3 regions of the Bradyrhizobium sp. AC87j1 genome follow, and region 3 is predicted to be linked to each of the others. Evidence: riboswitches for the same ligand, from Rfam matches in the RefSeq annotation. Region 3 holds a riboswitch; each other region holds the start of a gene.
The links. A riboswitch is a leader RNA that binds a small molecule or an ion and turns the genes downstream of it on or off. The one in region 3 is predicted to bind cobalamin.

Region 1: linked by a shared signal. The riboswitch ahead of CV770_RS00040 (energy-coupling factor ABC transporter permease) and the one ahead of CV770_RS16275 (DUF1636 family protein) in region 3 are both predicted to bind cobalamin.
Region 2: linked by a shared signal. The riboswitch ahead of CV770_RS36125 (ribonucleoside-diphosphate reductase subunit alpha) and the one ahead of CV770_RS16275 (DUF1636 family protein) in region 3 are both predicted to bind cobalamin.

What each region holds. Positions count from the first base shown of each region.
Region 1 covers NZ_PTFE01000001.1:3,033-7,890, reverse strand. The annotation lists gene cobT (nicotinate-nucleotide--dimethylbenzimidazole phosphoribosyltransferase) at 1-913, opposite strand, end outside; gene cobF (precorrin-6A synthase (deacetylating)) at 924-1,673, opposite strand; gene CV770_RS00040 (energy-coupling factor ABC transporter permease) at 1,719-2,396, opposite strand; cobalamin riboswitch at 2,434-2,652, opposite strand; gene cobA (uroporphyrinogen-III C-methyltransferase) at 2,698-3,429, opposite strand; gene CV770_RS00030 (cobyrinic acid a,c-diamide synthase CobB) at 3,426-4,736, opposite strand; gene cobM (precorrin-4 C(11)-methyltransferase) at 4,736-4,858, opposite strand, start outside.
Region 2 covers NZ_PTFE01000122.1:3,305-8,162, reverse strand. The annotation lists gene CV770_RS36135 (hypothetical protein) at 869-1,396, opposite strand; gene CV770_RS41885 (hypothetical protein) at 1,680-1,892, opposite strand; gene CV770_RS41880 (hypothetical protein) at 2,271-2,495, opposite strand; partial or broken gene CV770_RS36130 (IS6 family transposase) at 3,289-3,473, shown strand; cobalamin riboswitch at 3,550-3,763, shown strand; gene CV770_RS36125 (ribonucleoside-diphosphate reductase subunit alpha) at 3,868-4,858, shown strand, end outside.
Region 3 covers NZ_PTFE01000027.1:5,906-10,763, forward strand. The annotation lists gene cobN (cobaltochelatase subunit CobN) at 1-469, opposite strand, end outside; gene cobW (cobalamin biosynthesis protein CobW) at 469-1,503, opposite strand; gene CV770_RS16275 (DUF1636 family protein) at 1,500-1,874, opposite strand; cobalamin riboswitch at 1,970-2,189, opposite strand; gene cobO (cob(I)yrinic acid a,c-diamide adenosyltransferase) at 2,230-2,865, shown strand; gene CV770_RS16285 (cobyric acid synthase) at 2,871-4,319, shown strand; gene cobD (threonine-phosphate decarboxylase CobD) at 4,308-4,858, opposite strand, start outside.

The DNA of each region.
Region 1 (4,858 bases), on a different contig from region 3:
GCACGTTCAGCGCGCGAAGCACCAGCCTATGGCCCTGCTCCGCTGATTGATGTGACGGCAGCAGGAACGGCTGGCACGACGGGTTGAGCCGCACTGCTGCGAGCGCTGCCACCGATACGATGAAGCCGTCGATCAAGACGGGGATGCGGCGCTGCGCGGCCGCGATGATCGCACCTGAGATCGCCGCGATCTCCAGGCCGCCAACGGCGCATAGGATTTTTTCGGGCGCCGCGCCCGCGACGCCGTGATGCGCAATCGCCGCGTCGATCACCCGCGCCTTGTGCGCGCGACCCACCGCATCGACGCCAGTGCCGCTGCCGGCGATCTCTTCGGCGCTGATGCCGAGCAGGCTCGCCGCGATCGCCGCCGACGTCGTGGTGTTGCCGATCCCCATCTCGCCGAAGATCAGCAGATCCGGCTTGCCCGCCTCGGCACGTGAAACCGCGCGCTGGCCAGCCTCGAAGGCGAACGCCAGCTCCGCAGGCGTCAGCGCGGCGTCCACGCTGAAATCGCGTGTGCCAAGGCGCGGCTTGTCGGTGATGACACCCGCCATTGCCTCTGTTGCCAGCGTTCCGGCATCGACGACGTCCAGGCTCGAGCCAAGCTCGCGCGCCAGCACCGAGATCGCGGCGCCGCCAGCGGCGAAATTCGCCATCATCGCGATGGTCACGGCTTGCGGATAGGCCGAGACGCCCTGCGCGACAATGCCGTGGTCGCCGGCGAAGATGATGATCGGCACCCGCGCGGTACGCGGCTGTTCGGTCGCCTGCAGGCCCGCAAGCTCGATCGCGAGCTGCTCCAGCCGGCCGAGTGCGCCGGTCGGCTTTGTCAATTGCGCCTGCCGCGCGATTGCCGCCTCGCGATGGACGGCGGAGACGTCGGGGCAGTTTCGGGTGACCCATTCGGGGAGCATACTGCCTCGCTTACGGCCTGCGCTTCAGAATGTAGCTGTCCATGATCCAGCCGTGCCGCTCGCGCGCTTCCTGCCGCGCCGCGACGATGCGCGGGCCAACCTCGGCGAGCACGCCGGACATGACGATCTGGTCGGGCATGCCGAGATAGGCGCCCCACCAGATCTGCAAGCCTTCCGGATCAAGCGATTGAAACGCCGTGCCGCCATCGAGCATCACCACCACGGTGTCGACACCTTGCGGCCAGCCGCCTTCACGCAAACGCCGCCCGGTCGTGACCAGAAAGGGCTCGCCGATGTCGTTGAGCGGCAGCGCATGGGCCGCGCACAGCGCCTGGATCGAGGTGATGCCGGGCACGACTTTGATCGTCGGCAACGGATTGAGCCGCCGCGCAATCCGCAACGAGGAATCATAGAGCGAGGGATCGCCCCAGATCAGCAGCGCAACCTTGCCCTCACCTTCGAGATGGTTTGAGACCGTCTGCGACCAGGCCGCGGCAACCGCATCGTGCCAATCGTCTACGCCTTTGCGGTAGTCAGCTTCAGCGACGTCGCGCACGGGAAGGTCGAACTCAGCGATGGCTGTCTTGTCGCTGGTGAGCACATCCGCGCAGATCGTCCGCCTGAGATCGGCGAGATCGGACTTCGCCGTTCCCTTGCGCGGGATCAGGACGAGATCAGCGGCGTTGATCGCTCGAACAGCGGCGCGCGTGAGCTGGTCGGGATCACCGCAACCGATGCCTATCAAAGAGAGCGTGAGCATCGCGAACGCGACGGGCGGCCCTGCGGCCGCCCGCTCGCTTGTCTCTCAGGCCGCGTTGTGCAGGCGCGGGGTGACGAGGCCGGGCGCGGTGACGCCGCGCAGCGACTTCGCCAGCGCCAGCACCGCGAGATCGGCGAGCGGCTCGATCACGATGACCAGCGCATAGGACGCGGCGAACGTCGCGATGTTGGCGAGATTGGTCATGGCAAAACCGGAGCCATAGACCGCCCAGAACGCCACCCAGGCGATCACGCCGGCCTGGTAGGTCGTCGAGAGCGCCAGCGCCTGCCGATACTTCAAATCGACATAGGCGGTGTTGCGCGAAATGATCCGTGTGGCGATCGCCTGGATCGCGAACAGCGGCACCAGCAGCGTCGTGACGTTCATGCCATATTGCGGGATGTCGACCGGCTCGAAGAAGACGCCCTGGAGCAGCAGGCCGAATGCGAGGCCGAAGGCCGCGGGCGCCGCACCGAACAGCAGGAACAGTGTCGAGCCGAGAATGAAGTGCACCTCGGAGACGCCGACCGGGAAGTGCGGCAGGATCTCGAAGAAGGTGAAGACAAGGACTGTGGTGGCGAGCGTCCGCGCCGCGAACGACGTGATGCCCTGCTCACGCACGGTCTCCACCGCGAGCTTCAGCGCAACGCCGCCTGCGGCGATGCCGGTTGCGTAACTCAACACGAGCTTGGCGCCCGTCACGACCCCGGGTTCGATATGCATGGCTCAATTCCTTCCTGCCGTCACACCCGACGGCCTTGGCCTCAAAACGTGCAGGGCCGGTCTCCTGGCTCGCGGTTCCCCGGGATTTCCGGCCTTCCCGGACCTTGCGGCCCAGTGGCTGATCGGAGTCCCTCACCGCTTACAGTCGCGGGGGCGGCTGGGGTTTTGGGCGCCGCAACTGGGTCCGCCCACCCCCATTCCCGATTATGCTCCGGCGCTTTGCGCCGCGTCGAGCACCATGCCTCTCTTGTGTGCCCCTTTCGCTGAGCCTGCGTCAAGGGGCGAGCGGCGGCCAAGGCCGTCATGACGGATAATCCCCCGCCAGCGCCCCAAACAGGATCACGGCGGCCGTCGAGGCGGCGCCGCCGCGCGCAAGCTGCTCGGCAAGCTCGGCGATGGTGGTGCGGACCAGCCGTTCGTCGGGGCGTCCGAGGGATTCGGCGAACAGCGCGGGGGTATCCGCAGCGAGCCCGTGCGCGATCAACTTTGCGACAAGCGCCGGGAAGGTGCGCCGGCCCATATAGACCACGGTCGTCGCTTCAGGGTCGGCCAGCGCCGCCCAGTTCAGGTTGGGCGGCAGCTCGCCGGTGACATCAGCCCCGGTGACGAACTGCACCCGGCGCGAGGTATGGCGCCGGGTCAGGGGAATGCCGGCTTGCGCCGCGGCAACACAGGCCGATGTCACGCCGGGAACGATCTCGTAGCCGATGCCGGCCTCACGCAGCGTCTCCAACTCCTCCTCGAGCCGGCCGAAAATGCCGGCATCGCCCGACTTGAGCCGAACCACGCGCGCGCCGGTTGCGGCATAGTCGACTAGCAAGCGGTTGACGTGGTGCTGCTTGGTCGAGGGACGCCCTGCCCGTTTCCCCACCGCGACGAGATTGGCGCCGGGCCGGGCGAGATCGAGGATCGCGCCGGAGGCAAGATCGTCATAGAGCACGACGTCGGCTTCGCGCAGCCGCGCGGCGCCCTTGAGCGTGAGAAGCTCGGGGTCGCCGGGTCCGGCGGAGATGAAGGAGACGAATCCGCTCACCGGTCCTCCGCGATCAGATGAAAGAACGTGCCGGTGGCGTGGCCGCGCTGCGAGCCGGTCTCGGCGATGACTGCGCCAGTCGCATCATGCACTACGGCCAGCGGCATGTCCGGCTGGGCAAGAATGGTCGAATAGTGGAATTCGTGGCCGCGCAGGCGCGCGCCGGAGCGATGTCCCGGCATCGGCGCGGCGAGTTCGGCCAGACGATAACCGAGATGCATGCGACGCTTGGCAAAGCTCGTCTCGAGGCCAAGCAGGCCTGTCATCTCGTGGCGGACACCGTCCGCGTCGGTCAGAGCGGTTCCCAGCACCATATAGCCTCCGCATTCGCCGTGCACCGGCCGCGTTTCGGCGAACGCGCGCAGGCCGCTGCGAAAACGCGCATTGGCCGCGATCTTGCCGGCATGGAGCTCGGGGTAGCCGCCGGGCAGCCAGCACACGTCGGCGCTCGCGTCGGGCGCCTCATCGGAGAGCGGCGAGAATGTCGAGATCTCCGCGCCCGCCCCGCGCCAGGCTTCCAGCATATGCGGATAGACGAAGGAGAACGCCTCGTCGCGGGCCAGCGCAATGCGCTGCCCCGGCGGTGTCACGTTCAGCCCATTCGCGGCAGGTTGCGGCGACCAGCTGGCAGCCGATCCCAGCACCGCATCGAGATCGACATGCTCGGCAACGAAGCGAGCGGCCTCGTCGATCAGCTTGCCGATCTCGCCCTGCTCTTCGGCCTGCACCAGGCCGAGATGTCGCTTCGGCAGGTTGATCTCGGCGTGACGCGGCAGCGCGCCGAACACGGCAATGCCGACGCCGTTGAGCGCACGCCGCACGAGATCTTCATGGCGCGGGCTGGCGACGCGGTTGAGCACGACGCCGGCAAGCCGCACACCGGGGCGATAATCGCGAAGGCCTGCGGCGATCGCCGCCGCGGTCTGCGCCTGGCCGGAGGGATCGATCACCAGAACCACTGGCCAGCCCAGCAACTCCGCAATGTCGGCGGTGGCACCGGTGCCGGAGACACCGCGCGCGGCGACGCCGTCGAACAGGCCCATCGAGCCCTCGGCGAGCACGATATCGGCGTTCGCGCCGCGGCTGACGAGATGCGAGATCGCCCCGCGGTCCATCGCCCAGCTATCGACGTTGACGGAAGCGCGTCCCGTAGCGGCGGCGTGGAAGGCGGGATCGATGTAATCGGGACCGCTCTTGAAGCACTGCACGTTCAATCCGCGATTGCGCCAGGCGCGCGCGAGCGCCAGCGTCACCGTGGTCTTGCCGACGCCGGAAGCCGGTGCGGAGATGACGAGCCCTGCCGCCATCACGAGGCCTCCGGAAAGCGTGGCTCGGCACCGACAGGCCGATAGCGGCGATCATAGTCGGCAGCATAGAGGCGGCTCTCGTCGAAATCCGCAGCGCCAAGCGTTCTGCCGACCAGAATGAT
Region 2 (4,858 bases), on a different contig from region 3:
AGTGGTTACTTGGAGAGCGTAAGCCGAGAACGCTGTGACACGGATGCAAAGAGGTGGGAATGAGGCCCGGCTGTTCCGCGAGATCTCAGAGCAGTTGATCGGCTCTGACAAGCGACGCGAGAAGCTTTACCGTTCGCTAAGATAATGGCTCGGCCGGAGCTGTCCGCAATGGCTCGCCGAGCTGGATTCGAACCGGGGATGTTTGCTTAAAGGGGAAGCCCCGGGGCAACCGACGGGCTCCTACGTGAGGGAGAGCTGTGGGCCCTAGGTCGCCCCGGCCTCCCTCTCTTGAAGCTGTTTGAGAACCCGCTGATATTCAAACTCGCACCACGCAAGCTCGAATGGTTCCATGAGCGCCTCTAGCCACGCCCCGGCTAAGACTGCCATTCCGACGAAAAACAGAATTCGCAACCTCCTGACTAGCTAATCAGCGGCCGACCCCGGCGATGACGAATGAGATGTCCGCTTCAGCCAGCCTCGTACCGCAGCGAAGACGATCGCGATCAGCGGCTCAATTGAACCTTGGCAAACGTCAGGCATCTAAAGAGGTGCCCGAACGATACCAAGGTTTATGGCGCTCAATCCGACACGCTGGTTTTTGCTCATCTTCAGCCACTGTTCATGCGCCGCCCCGATAATCGGCTCCTTCACCCGAAATCCGGCATAGCTCGCTCTGGCGCCTTCATCCACCGGTGCTTTGCTGAGTTCCTCCGAGAAAATCTTGCGGCTGCTTGAACCGCCGTTACGACAAGAACAGTGCTTTGAAGAGAGCGTTGACGGATGTCCATGACTTGTAGATCGCAAACACCGCAAAGACGATAGGCAGGCCGGCTTCCAGGATCATCCATGCGCGTCGCAAGCCGAGTGGCTACCGCCGCTTTCCCAAACGGCCTTCTGCTTTCTGCAGGGCCGCGTCGGCGGCATCCTTAACTTTGTGGTATGCGTCCCAATTCGAGTCCTCTTGGTCGTAGTATTCCGATCCCTCGAGCGCTTCGCGCTGACTTCTTAACTCTTCGGCGTCCGCGCCCTCTGCGGACTTCCGAGCGGCATGGAGTCGCTCATCTTCGATATACTGCGTGACCAATTTCGCTGTCTCGCGTTCGCGAAGCAGGTCGGTCCAGGTCCGCAACACGAAGCTAAGGAGCAGCAAGATGACAGCCAGCGCCATAAGCATGGCAAAAACTTCGGACCGATTGCCGAAGTCCAACGGGACCAGGCCCGTGCCTTTGAGCTGTACATCGAATGTCACGACGACCGCGCAAATCGCCGAAGCAATGATCAGATGGCGCCCCGTCCGCATCGTCTCGGCGCGCAATGGCTCGCCATACAGCCCCTCCAAAAAATCGGCGGTCGGGCTTTTAGTCGAGGCGCCATCTGTTGCATTGTCCTCGCTCACCGCTTGAGTCGCCTGAGAAATTGCTGCCGCCTTGAATGCCTGTTTCTTTCGGTGCCCGACCACTGATCCTGGCCGCCCGGCGTTGTGGTCATAGTAGAAACATTTCGGCCGCGCCGCCAGCTACGAACGGTCGAGCGCCGCTTCACAGACGGGTGCCCATGGTGTCCCTCTCAGCGACTTGCGCCACACGTGGGCGCAAGAAAGCGTGAGCCATCTTTAACCAGTCTTTAGCGTCGTTCCCGACGAACCGACCGTGCCACCGCGCAATTGACGGCGAGCAGTTTTAGTCGCGGCGAGAAACGACATGATCAACGCACATCGTGCGTGAGCGGCCAACGCGCGATTGGTACTCTTCGAGATCCACTTCGCGCGTCAGGTGCGAGTAACGAATCTTCAAAGCTGGCGTGAAGTTCGCCTTCTTCGATGCCCGCTTTGCCGCCGTCCGCACTGATGCGATGGCCGACAAAGACCTCGCGTCGGCACGTCTTGCGGTCATGTTCCCTCAGGGTAGCAGCACTATATTTGAGCCGAACCGGGTTGCCGCGCCTTTTCCATTGCGACCCTGCACGCGGCCGGAAAGGTCAGTGCGAAATCCGTCCTGAACTCATATTCTTTGACCATAGTACGGGGAGAGACGATCCGGAAGCGCCAATATCGGCGTCCACTTGGCTTCTTCCCGTACCCGCGCTTCCACTGCGACGTGTCAATCCGCACATCACCCATGTTCGGCCTTGATACCTCGAAAATTACACTCTGCCCTAGCGACCGCGCTTCAGGGCATCAACTCCTTCGGCTGGTAGGCGTTGGGCTCGCCCTTGATGTTCCGAACTGGTCCAATTCATCCGAGCGACTTACACGCCAAGTAAGCGTCGGCTCATACAGCGTGACGGACGGTTGCCCAATCGTGTGGCGGATCGAACAATTTTAGCTCCTGTGGTTGTGCCTCCAAGCGGCGCCTCAGAAATCGCCCATCAATGCGCCCTTTCCAACAACGCGCCGACCAGCCTTGATTGATCTCGCTGCCTGCCACGATCAGCATGAGCGGCTCCTTCACGCGGCGAGCAATGCGCCGCAGCGTAGCCGAGTCCAGATCGCTCATTGCCGCGGCGCCACCGGATGCGAGTGCCAATCGCCGAGGTAATCAACGTCACCCGCGCTATCCTGAAAAGCCCGCCGAATCTCTGCGACCTGCCAAGCGTGATCAGGCACGAAACAGTGTCGCCCGTGAAGGGCGTGCGGGCCGGGACCGCGAAGGTCGACTACCACCCGGTCTTTCCCCGCGCGCCCAGCCGAGAAGAACTCCGCCATTCTCAAGGGGGACAAATTCGCAAGCAAGTTTGCACATTGCCCGCATCACGTGCGAAGAAAGCAAGACGTTCATTCCCCGGCCCAAACAGCGTGGATGTGGGGGGCAATCAAACGCTCCCAGCGTGGCAGCACACGTGCTCTGTTTTGGCCTTGCAGTGTCAGGATAGACACTTGCCAGGTGCCGGGGTCGTACTTCCCTTCTGAGAGCAATCCGACCGCACTGCGGACGACTTCAAGCGAGACTTCTTGCAGATCAAAGCCTCCTCCGGTGAATGTAGGCGCATTGCACCCTAACGGCGTGACGATTCCGGTATTATCGAGACGCGGTTTGGATATATGTTTCTCGTCCTTCCAATGTTCATGGAGGCAAACCAAGCAGCTTTTGGAATCGTGAACAAAGCGCGCGACCACGCCGCCTGCGAGCCCCACGGTCGCGTAGCCTCACATAAGGCACATTCAGTTGGAAAGTGATTCCCCGAGCCAAGCCCCTGCCAGGGCGAGGGGTGGAGACTCGACGGGAAGCACTTACAGCGGACATCGCCGAGTGAAGGGATAGTCCAGACCACGAACGCCGCAAGGGTAAGAGGCGACGCGATCGGATCATGAAGCGTTTCAAATCGTCCCGTCAGGCTCAATTTTTCTGTCAGTTCATGATCAGGTCGCGAACCTTTTCCACATCCTCTCTCTCGGAGCCGTCACTGCCGACTTCCGTCGTGTTTCGCGCGAGCGAGCCTTTGCGACTTGGCGCGAGATCTCCACGACAAGCGCTCGCCGAACCTTGACCTCGGGGCTGCTCCAATTCGTTAACTTGACGGTGCCGCTTGACGAATCTCTGCGAGCGGCGCCTATATGTAGCCCGTCACGGTCTTCCATTCCCGCATCTCGTAGGATGGAAGCTAAGAGGGAACCCGGTGCGCCGGCAACGGCTATTCCGAGGCTGCCCCCGCAACTGTAAGCGGCGAGCGGTTGTCATCATGGTCACTGGCGCGACAGCGCTGGGAAGGCCGACAGCCCCAGCGACCCGCGAGCCAGGAGACCTGCCGCGACTGAACGAAAGTCCTCGGGCGGGGTGCCCCGGTGGGTCGCTTGCAGCCGGGCACATTTGCCAGCTCTCCTCGCAAGTCGTCCGCGCGGCCCCAGCGCCTAACATCGCGGGGTTGCCGATGTCGCCGTCTTACGATTTCGATCAGCATGGTCATCTCGTCGCGCCACCGGGTGTGCGGCCGCGCCTAGCGCAGGCGAAGCCTGCCGCGCCTGAGCCGTGTCTGGTGCCCCTTTCGCCATCGCCGGCTCCGCTGCCGTGGCCCCTCGCGCCATCGCCAAAGCCGCCCGACCTCACGCTCGATCCGTCGCGCGACGACTTGTTGACGTCGTTCGGCAAGCTGACGCTGACCGACCGTTATCTGCTCGCCGGCGAAACTTACCAGGACATGTTCGGGCGGGTGTCTTGCGCTTTCGCGGACGATGTTGCGCATGCCCAACGTCTCTATGATGCGATGTCCCGGCTATGGTTCATGCCGGCCACACCGGTGCTCTCCAACGGCGGGACCACGCGCGGCCTGCCGATCTCCTGCTTCCTCAACTCGGTGGCGGACTCGCTCGAAGGCATCGTCGGTACCTGGAACGAGAACGTCTGGCTTGCTTCCAACGGCGGCGGCATCGGCACCTACTGGGGCAATGTTCGCTCGATCGGCGAGAAGGTGAAGGGCGGCGTCACTTCAGGCATCATCCCGTTCATCCACGTCATGGACGGCCTGACGCTGGCGATCAGCCAGGGCTCGTTGCGGCGCGGCTCGGCGGCGGTCTATCTCGATATCCACCATCCCGAGATCGAGGAGTTCCTCGAGATTCGCAAGGCGTCCGGCGACTTCAACCGAAAGAGCCTCAACCTGCATCACGGCGTCAACGTCACCGATGAGTTCATGGGTGCCGTGGGCGCCGGCACCGCGTTCGCTCTGCGGAGTCCGAAGACTAACGAGGTCGTCCGCCAGATCGATGCCCGCCAGCTGTGGCAACGCATCCTTGAGAACCGGCTCCAGACTGGCGAGCCTTATCTCTTGTTCATCGACACCGTAAACCGCGCGCTCCCCAAGCATCAGCGCGAGCTGGGCCTCAAGGTCTCGACCTCCAACCTGTGCAGCGAAATTACCCTGC
Region 3 (4,858 bases):
GCTGTGCAATCGCGGCCTGCGCCGCGACCGGACCGCCGGCGTCGCAGAGCACCTTGAGCCGGCGCAGCGTCGAGACAGGCAAGGTCGAGTATGCATCGAGCCGCGTGTCGTCACGGCCATCGGCCGGCAGCACGGCGACCACAATGCCACGGTCCTTCGCGAGCTGCTGGAGCGCCGCAAGTCCATAGGACCAATAGGACTCACCGCCGATCAACCGCACCAGAATGCCACGCGCCTGCGACAGCGTGCGCTCGATATAGGTGTCGACCGAAAGCGGGTGACGCAATTCCGCGAGATTCGCGAGCCGCAGCGTCGGCAGGCTCTCGCGACCACGCCGCCAGCCGGCTGCGAACGCCGCGAGATCTGAATCCGAATACGAGAGCACCACGAGATCGGCCGGGTCCTGGCCGATATCCCTTGGCGTCGCGGTCTCCTCCAGACCGCGGCTCTCGCGGAAGACGACGTGCATCAGATACCTAGTCCTGCCTTGATGGCGGCCTCGTCGATATCGCCGTGCTCGCCGATCACGACGAGCTTCGACCGCCTGTGACCTGCGCCCCAGGGCTTGTCGAACTGATGGCGCACGCGCTGGCCGACCGCCTGCAGCAAGAGGCGCATCGGCTTGCCCGCAACCGCGATATAGCCTTTTGCGCGCAGCACGTTCTGCTCGCGCGCCAGCTTCTGGACGGATGCGACCAGCGCATCGACGTCGGCGACTTCAGGAAGGTCGATCACGACGGAGGCGAAATCATCGTGCTCGTGCTCTTCCTCGCCGTCATGATGCGAGGGACGCGCGGCGAGATCGTTCTCGGCGGCAGCGCCAAGACCGAGGATGACGCGCGCATCGATCGCACCGTCGGTCACGGGGAGCATCGGCACGCGGCGCGGCATCTCGGCGGTGATGGCAGCCTTGGCCGCTTCAAGTCCCGCCGCCCCAGCGAGGTCGGCCTTGGTCAGCAGCACGATGTCGGCGCAGGCGATCTGATCCTCGAACACTTCCGACAGCGGCGTCTCATGGTCCAAATTCTCGTCCGCGGCGCGCTGCGCTTCGACTGCAATCGGATCCGGTGCAAAGCGGCCAGCGGCGACAGCCTCGGCATCCGCCAGCGCGATCACGCCGTCGACGGTGATGCGCGAACGGATCTCCGGCCAGTCGAATGCCTTCAGCAGCGGCTTCGGCAGCGCCAGGCCCGAGGTCTCGATCAGGATGTGATCGGGCCGCACCGGCCGCGCCAGCAGTTTTTCCATGGTCGGAATGAAATCGTCGGCAACCGTGCAGCAGATGCAGCCGTTGGCGAGCTCGACGATGTTTTCCTCCGGGCAATTGGCGTCGGCGCAGGATTTCAATATCTCGCCGTCGACGCCCTCACTGCCGAACTCGTTGACGAGCACGGCGAGCTTCTTGCCGCCGGCATTGCTGAGCAGATGCTGGATCAGCGTCGTCTTGCCAGAGCCGAGAAAACCGGTGACCACCGTCACGGGGACTTTTGCGAGCGAATTCATTCGGCGGCCTCCGGCACGACGGCAATGGGGGGAATGCGGGCAAGCGACTGCTTGCGGAATATTTCCGGCCGGCTGCGCCAGGGCACGAGGCCGTCAGGCGCGGCCGCATAGGCCGCGGCGCCTGCGACCACATCCTGCGCATTCGCATCCGACAGGCGGCCATAGACGTAAGACCACCGGCCGGGCGCGCTGAGCGCGACCGAGCAACCCTGATTGCAGGCCGACAGGCATTCGACGGGAACCACATTGACGCCTTCGGGCACGCCGGCGTCGAGGATCGCACCATGCAGGCGCTTGCCGGGCGTCGCCTCGCCCTCGCCAGGCGTCTCGCCGGCACGGCAGGTGATGCAGACGTGAAGTGTGACGGTCATCGCCTCTTCCAGATAACAGCGGGAGGCGATGAGGCACACGGACCATTCTTCAGAAGGCCCGTTTTCCCCGTCGCGGAACACCCCGTCCGCCGGTCCAAAACTCGTCCGCGCAGGCAGGTCTCCCGGCTTGCGGAGCAGGGTTTTCCCCTTCGATCCCCGCCTTCCCGATTCCCGCGGGAATCAGTGGCTTCGGACATCTCTCCGGTCACGGTCGCGGGGGCGGCTGCATTTTGGACCCAAATCTTGCCGATTCGGACCCTATCGCATTCCCTCTTCGCCTGTCATAGGACAGGAACCAACGCTGGGCCACCATTTGCCGGTGGCCGCCACTTGTCAAGCCGAAGGACCGGGACCGATGACGCCTGAACCGGATACAAAAACGGCCGAGGAAACCGACGCTCGCCACGCCACGAAAATGGCGAAGAAGAAGGCCGCCCGCGACAAGATCATGGCGACCAAGAGCGGCGAAAAGGGCCTCATCATCGTCCACACCGGCGCCGGCAAGGGCAAGTCCTCCTCGGCCTTCGGCATGATCGTCCGCTGCGTCGCCCATGGCTTCCCCTGTGCGGTCGTGCAGTTCATCAAGGGCGCCTGGGATACCGGCGAGCGACGCCTGCTCACCGGCCATTTCGGCGACCTCTGCCAGTTCCACGCCATGGGCGAAGGTTTTACCTGGGAGACGCAGGACCGCGCCCGCGACATCGCCGCCGCGCGCGCCGGCTGGGAGAAGGCCAAGGAGCTGATTCTCGATGAGAGCCTGCGCATGGTCGTGCTCGACGAGATCAACATCGCGCTGCGCTACGACTATCTCGACATCGCCGAGGTCGTCGAGTTTCTGACCACCTCGAAGCCACCGATGACGCATGTCGTGCTCACCGGCCGCAACGCCAAGGACGAGTTGATCGAGATCGCCGATCTCGTCACCGAGATGACGCTGGTGAAACATCCCTTCCGCTCCGGCATCAAGGCACAGGCCGGCGTCGAGTTCTGAGTTCGATGGCACGCGCGCTGATGATCCAGGGGGCCGGCTCGGACGTGGGCAAGTCGCTCATCGTCGCCGGTCTCGCGCGTGCCTTCACGCGGCGCGGCCTGCGCGTGCTCCCGTTCAAGCCGCAGAACATGTCGAACAATGCCGCCGTCACCATCGACGGAGGCGAGATCGGCCGTGCCCAGGCGTTGCAGGCCCTCGCCGCCGGCGTCGAGCCGCACACCGACATGAACCCCGTGCTGCTCAAGCCCGAGACCGATGTCGGCGCGCAGGTGATAGTCCACGGAAAGCGCATCGCGACCGCGCGTGCGCGCGACTACGCGGCCATGAAGCCCTCACTGATGGGCGCAGTGCTGGAGAGCTTTGAGCGGCTGAAGGCGCGCGCCGATCTCGTTCTGGTCGAAGGCGCGGGCAGTCCGGCCGAGGTGAATTTGCGTAAGGCCGACATCGCCAATATGGGTTTTGCGCGCAAGGCCGACGTGCCGGTCGTGCTGGTCGGCGACATCGACCGCGGCGGCGTCATCGCCCAGCTGGTCGGCATCAAGACGGTGATCGACCCCGACGATGCCGCGATGATCCGAGGCTTTGTCATCAACAAGTTCCGCGGCGACCCCACGCTGTTCGACGATGGCTACAAGCTGATCGAGCAAAAGACCGCATGGCGCGGCCTTGGCGTGCTGCCCTGGTTCGCCCGCGCCGGCGAGCTGCCGGCCGAGGATGCGCTCGGCCTGAGCGACGCGCGAAAGCCCGGCCAATGCAAGATCGCGTGCCTGGCGCTGTCGCGGATCGCTAATTTCGACGATCTCGATCCGCTCAAGCTCGAAGCGAGCGTCGATCTCGTGATGGTACGCCCCGGCGAAGCCATCCCCGGCGATGTCCGCCTCGTCATCATCCCCGGCTCGAAATCCACCCGCGGCGATCTCGCCTTCCTGCGCGTGCAGGGCTGGGACATCGATCTGCTCGCGCATCACCGCAGGGGCGGCCATGTTCTCGGTCTCTGCGGCGGCTATCAGATGCTCGGGCGCAGCGTCGCCGACCCTGACGGCATCGAAGGCTCCGCAGGCGACACGCCGGGCCTCGGGCTCCTGGACGTGGACACGGTGATGAGTCCGCAGAAGACGCTGACGCGTGTCGCGGCCGTGCATGCCGACACGGACCAGCCAATCGAGGCTTACGAAATCCACATCGGCCGTACTGACGGGCCGGACCGCACGCGGCCGTTTGCGACACTGAACGGCGAGCCCGAAGGCGCGATCTCGCGCGATGGCCGCGTGCAGGGCAGCTATCTGCACGGCCTGTTCACGTCGGATGATTTCCGCAAGGCGTACCTCGCAAAGCTCGACATTCCCGCTGGCAACGAGCCCTACCACGCCAGGGTCGAAAGCGCGCTCGAGGCGCTGGCCGACCACATCGAAAAGCATCTCGACGTCGAAGGACTGCTCGCGCTAGCGCGCTAGCACCTCGGCAAGGCGCATCCATTCGGCTTCGCTGCCGGGAAGCCCGAGCCGAAGCCATGTCGGCTTTTGCGCGAAGACGCGCGACCAGATCTGGCTTCGTGCCAATCTGTCTTGCGCGGCGAGCGAGTCGGGCGTCTCGTAGAGACGGAAAAGCGGCGTCCCCCCAAGCAGCATCCAGCCCTGCGCTTGCGCAATGGCGTCGAGGCGAACACAGTCCCGGGCAAGTCGCGCTGACGTGGCCTCGGCCCAGGCGTCGTCGCGCAACGCGCGAGAGCCGATCGCGATCGCCGCTCCCGAAACCGGCCATGGCCCCGACATCGACGCAAGCTTGCCAATGTCGGCGGCATTGCCGATCACGAAGCCGAGCCGCAGGCCGGCAAGGCCATAGAACTTTCCGAACGAGCGCAGGATCAGCAGTCCCGGCCGACCGGCTTCCGATGCAAGCGACAGCTGCGGAACGGCATCGACAAAACTCTCGTCGATGACGAGACGGCCGACGCGCGACAGCAGTGCGAGCAGATCCTTTGGTGCATGATGCT